DNA from 2 places in the Melissospora conviva genome. Region 2 is predicted to be linked to the other one. Evidence: predicted binding sites of a transcription regulator. Region 2 holds the regulator's gene; the other holds the start of a gene.

Region 1 (2,394 bases), on a different contig from region 2:
ATGCCGGGTGCGACCTTGACCACTGTACGGCCGACCCGCCCGGCCAGGCCGACAACGAAATCCCAGGGCGGCGAGTAGGCCGCCGGGTCGAAGATGCGCCGGCCTCCCGAGCGGCGGGCGGGGTCGCAGAAGACCGCGTCCACGCCGGTCAGGTCGACGGTCGTGGCGTCGGCGCAATCGACCGTGAGCAGCTCGCCGAGCCCCAGCGCGGCGGCGTTGGCGGCGGCCATCGCCGCGGTGAGCGGGTCGGCGTCGACGGCGCGCACCCGGATTCCGGCGCGGGCGGCGGCGAGCGCGTCGGCGCCGATACCGCAGCCGAGGTCGGCGAGGGCCCGTACGCCCGCGGCGTGCAGCCGTGCCGCGCGCCGCTGCGCCACGACCTGCCGGGTCGCCTGCTCCAGACCTGCCCGGGTGAAGAACATCCGTGCCGCGGCCGGCCCGAACTTCCCGGTCGCCCGGCGGCGCAGCTCGGCCTGGGTCAGCGCGGCCGCCGCCAGCTCCGGTGGGGTGCCGCCGGCGCGCAGCGCGGCGGCGGCGGTGAGCGGGTCGCCGCCGGCCAGCCCGGTCGCCGCCGCCAGGGCCGTACGGCCGGCCGGGGTGTGCAGGGCGGCGAGCTGGTCGAGATCCACGCGCCCATTGTCGTCGCAGCCCCGCGCCGCTTTCGCGCGCGGTTCCCGGGTCCGGCCCCGGCGGCGGCCCTCGGGGCGCAAAAGAGGACACGAGGGACATCGTTGTTGGCACTCTCCTTGACGGAGTGCCAGCCTCCGCCTAATCTGCGATTAGCACTCTCGCCCTGAGGGTGCCAGCTTCCGGGCTTCGGCCCGGGGGCGAAACGCCCGGCGGACCGGCACCCGCGACGACGGACCCGCCAGGTGGCATGTGGCAGATTCGCCGACCGACCCCGTCGGCCGGTACAGAAACCAGTACCCCAGGAGGGTATGCCCGTGACTACCGCGACCAAGGTTGCGATCAAGCCGCTCGAGGACCGGATCCTGGTCCAGGCGAACGAGGCTGAGACCACCACTGCGTCGGGCATCGTGATTCCCGACACCGCCAAGGAGAAGCCGCAGGAGGGCACTGTCCTCGCTGTCGGCCCCGGCCGCATCGACGACAACGGCAACCGGATTCCGGTCGACGTCAAGGTCGGTGACACCGTCATCTACTCCAAGTACGGCGGCACCGAGGTCAAGTACGCCGGCGAGGAGTACCTGGTGCTCTCCGCCCGCGACGTCCTCGCGGTCATCGAGAAGTAATCAACTGATCAACGATGCTGCCCCGGTCCGGTTCGCCGGGCCGGGGCAGCGCCGCCTGGAGGGACATTCATGGCGAAGATCCTGAGCTTCTCGGATGACGCCCGGCACCTGCTGGAGCACGGCGTCAACGCGCTCGCCGACACGGTCAAGGTGACCCTCGGCCCGCGCGGACGCAACGTCGTCCTCGACAAGAAGTTCGGCGCACCCACGATCACCAACGATGGCGTGACCATCGCCAAGGAGATCGAACTCACCAACCCGTACGAGAACCTCGGCGCGCAGCTGGTCAAGGAGGTGGCGACCAAGACCAACGACGTCGCCGGCGACGGGACCACCACCGCGACCGTGCTGGCCCAGGCGATGGTCCGTGAAGGACTGCGCAACATCGCCGCGGGCACCAACCCGATCGGCGTCAAGCGGGGCATCGACGCCGCGGCCGCCAAGATCTCCGAGGCGCTGCTCGCCAAGGCCTCCGAGGTCAGCTCCAAGGAGTCGATCGCGCACGTGGCGACGATCTCCGCGCAGGACGCCACCATCGGCGAGCTGATCGCCGAGGCGATGGAGAAGGTCGGCCGTGACGGCGTCATCACCGTCGAGGAGGGCTCCACCCTGGAGACCGCGCTCGAGGTGACCGAGGGCCTGCAGTTCGACAAGGGCTACCTGTCGCCGAACTTCGTCACCGACCTCGAAGAGCAGATCGCCGTCCTCGAGGACGCCTACATCCTCATCACCACGCAGAAGATCAGCGCCATCGAGGAGCTGCTCCCGCTGCTGGAGAAGGTCGTCGAGAGCGGCAAGCCGCTGCTCATCGTCGCCGAGGACGTGGAGGGCCAGGCGCTCTCCACCCTGGTCGTCAACGCCCTGCGCAAGACCGTCAAGGTCTGCGCGGTCAAGGCGCCCGGTTTCGGTGACCGCCGCAAGGCGATGCTGCAGGACATGGCGATCATGACCGGCGGCGAGCTCGTCGCACCGGAGCTCGGCTACAAGCTCGACCAGGTCGGCCTGGAGTCGCTCGGCTCCGCCCGCCGCATCGTGGTCGACAAGGAGACGACGACCGTCGTCGACGGCGGCGGCAGCGATGCCGACATCGCCGACCGGGCCACGCAGATCCGCAAGGAGATCGAGGCCTCGGACTCCGACT
Region 2 (2,394 bases):
CGCAGGGGTTCGGGATGGTGCTGCCGTGGCCGGAGCAGACGGTGCAGGGGCGGGCGGTCATCACCTGGCCGAGGAAGGTGCGCTGCACCGACTGGACCTCACCGCGCCCGCCGCAGGCGTCACAGGTCGCCGGGTGGGTACCGGCGGCCGTGCCGGCGCCGCTGCAGGTGGTGCAGAGCACGGCGGTGTCGACCGTGATCGGCGCCTCCACCCCGAAGGCGGTCTCGTTGAGGTCCAGCTCAAGCCGGATGATCGCGTCGGAGCCGGGCCGGGTACGCGGGCGCGGGCCTCGCCCGGCGCCGCCACCGGCGCCGCCGAAGAAGGCGTCCATGATGTCCTGGAATCCGACGAACGGGCCGGCGCCGCCGGGGGCGCCGCCACCGCCGGGGGCGAGTGGGTCACCCCCGAGGTCGACGATCTGCCGCTTCTGGTCGTCGGAGAGGACCTCGTACGCGGCGTTGATCTCCTTGAACTTCTCCTGGGCCTCCGGATCCGGATTCACGTCCGGGTGGTACTGGCGGGCCAGCTTGCGGTAGGCGCGCTTGATCTCGTCGTCGGAGGCTCCCCGGCTGACGCCGAGAATTCCGTAGTAGTCCCTGGCCACTGCGTTCGGTGTCCCCATCGTCTGTGTCGCTTGACGTTCGCCGGTCCTCGGGCCGGTTGCCCCTGGTCAGTTCTGTGCGAGCAGCTCGCCGACGTAGCGTGCCACGGCCCGCACGGTGGCGATCGTCCCGGGGTAATCCATCCGGGTCGGGCCGAGCACCCCCAGCCCGCCGACGATGGTGCTGCCGGGGCCGTACCCGGCGCTCACCACCGACGTCGCCCGCAGGTTGTCGATCTCGTTCTCGTCGCCGATGCGTACCCGGGTCGCGCTCGGTTCGGTCTCGCCGATCAGCTTGAGGAGCACGACCTCCTCCTCGAGCGCCTCGAGGACCGGCCGAAGCGAACCCTGGAAGTCAAGGAGACCACCCCGGGTCAGGTTAGCGGTGCCGGCCAGCGCGATTCGTTCCTCGTGTCGCTCGACCAGCGTCTCCAGCAGCACGGTGGCCAGGCAGGTCATCGCCCCGCGCAGCAGCGGTGACGCCTCCTCGACCAGCGTCTGCACCAGCGGCGGGGTGTCGGAGAGCTTCTTGCCGCAGAGCTTCTCGTTGACCAGCCGCCGCAGCTCGGTGACGTCCTCACCCGGGGTCGGGCCGGGCATCTCCACCAGCCGCTGCTCGACCCGGCCGGTGTCGGTGATCATCACCAGCATCAGCCGGGTGGTGGAGATCGGCACCAGCTCCAGGTGGCGTACGGCGGAACGGGCCAGGCTGGGGTACTGCACCACCGCGACCTGGCGGGTCAGCTGCGCGAGCAGTCGGACGGTGCGGTGCACGACGTCGTCGAGGTCGACGGCGCCGGCCATGAAGCGCTCGATCGCCCGCCGTTCGGCGGGCGAGAGGGGCTTGATCCGGGAGAGCCGGTCAACGAAGAGGCGGTAGCCGCGGTCGGTGGGGACCCGGCCGGCGCTGGTGTGCGGCTGCCGGATGAAGCCCTCTTCCTCCAGCACCGCCATGTCGTTGCGCACCGTGGCCGGCGAGACGCCGAGCTGGTGCCGCTCGACCAGGGCCCTGCTGCCGACCGGCTCCTGGGTGGCGACGTAGTCCTCGACGATCGCCCGCAGCACGTCGAGTTTGCGTTCGTCGAGACTCATCCCTCCCCCTTTGCGGTGACGACAGTCGAAGGTGCTGCCCCGGCAGCGGGCCCGGTGCGCGGCCACTGCCGCGGCGAGCACGCGAACCGCTGCCAGGCCGGGCGGCGACCGGATCGGCCGACCTCACGCCCTGCTGGCACTCGACTGTAGCGAGTGCCAGTGTACGTCGCGCGGGGCCGGAGCGCGATGATCAACCCGAGGTGGCGCCCGGGGCGCCGGCGCGCCTGCTCAGCGCCGGCGGTGACCGAGCTGTCGGATCGCAGTGTCGCCGTCTCGCCGGTTGCGCCTCGGCCCTACCGTTGAGGCTATGACCGATTTCCCGCCGCAACACGGATCGGACCGGCCCGATCCCACCTCTCCCCCGCCGCAGGGGCAGAACCCTCCCTACGGCTCGCCGACCTCCGGCGGCGGGCAACCCGGCGCCTACGACCAGCAGCCGGGCGAGTACGGCCAGCAGCCCGGCGCGTACGGCCAGCCCGGCGGCTACGAGCAGCCCGGCGGATACGGCCAGCCCGGCGGGTACGGCCAGCCCGGCGGTTATCCTCCGCCGGCCGGTGGGGGTTACCCGCCCTACGGCGGCCAGCCCGGCTATCCCACCGCCCCGCCGCCGCCCGGATACCCGAGCAACGACGACAAGACCTGGGCGCTGATCGCGCACTTCGGCGGGGCCGGCGGGGCCCTGCTCGGCAGCGGCGGGCTCG

Evidence for each region. Region 2 encodes HrcA, which represses chaperone genes, less so after heat shock. Its sites were predicted from a motif close to GGTTNGCACNCTCNNNNNGAGNGTGCNAACC; they were not measured.
Region 1: the regulator HrcA is predicted to act here: its motif matches at 778-808, upstream of groES (co-chaperone GroES).

What each region holds. Positions count from the first base shown of each region.
Region 1 covers NZ_JBLLDT010000008.1:200,791-203,184, reverse strand. Annotated here, with positions in the region: gene ACK8GG_RS18420 (THUMP-like domain-containing protein) at 1-629, opposite strand, end outside; gene groES (co-chaperone GroES) at 945-1,253, shown strand; gene groL (chaperonin GroEL) at 1,323-2,394, shown strand, end outside.
Region 2 covers NZ_JBLLDT010000010.1:52,393-54,786, reverse strand. Annotated here, with positions in the region: gene dnaJ (molecular chaperone DnaJ) at 1-604, opposite strand, end outside; gene hrcA (heat-inducible transcriptional repressor HrcA) at 671-1,693, opposite strand; gene ACK8GG_RS19600 (DUF4870 domain-containing protein) at 2,001-2,394, shown strand, end outside.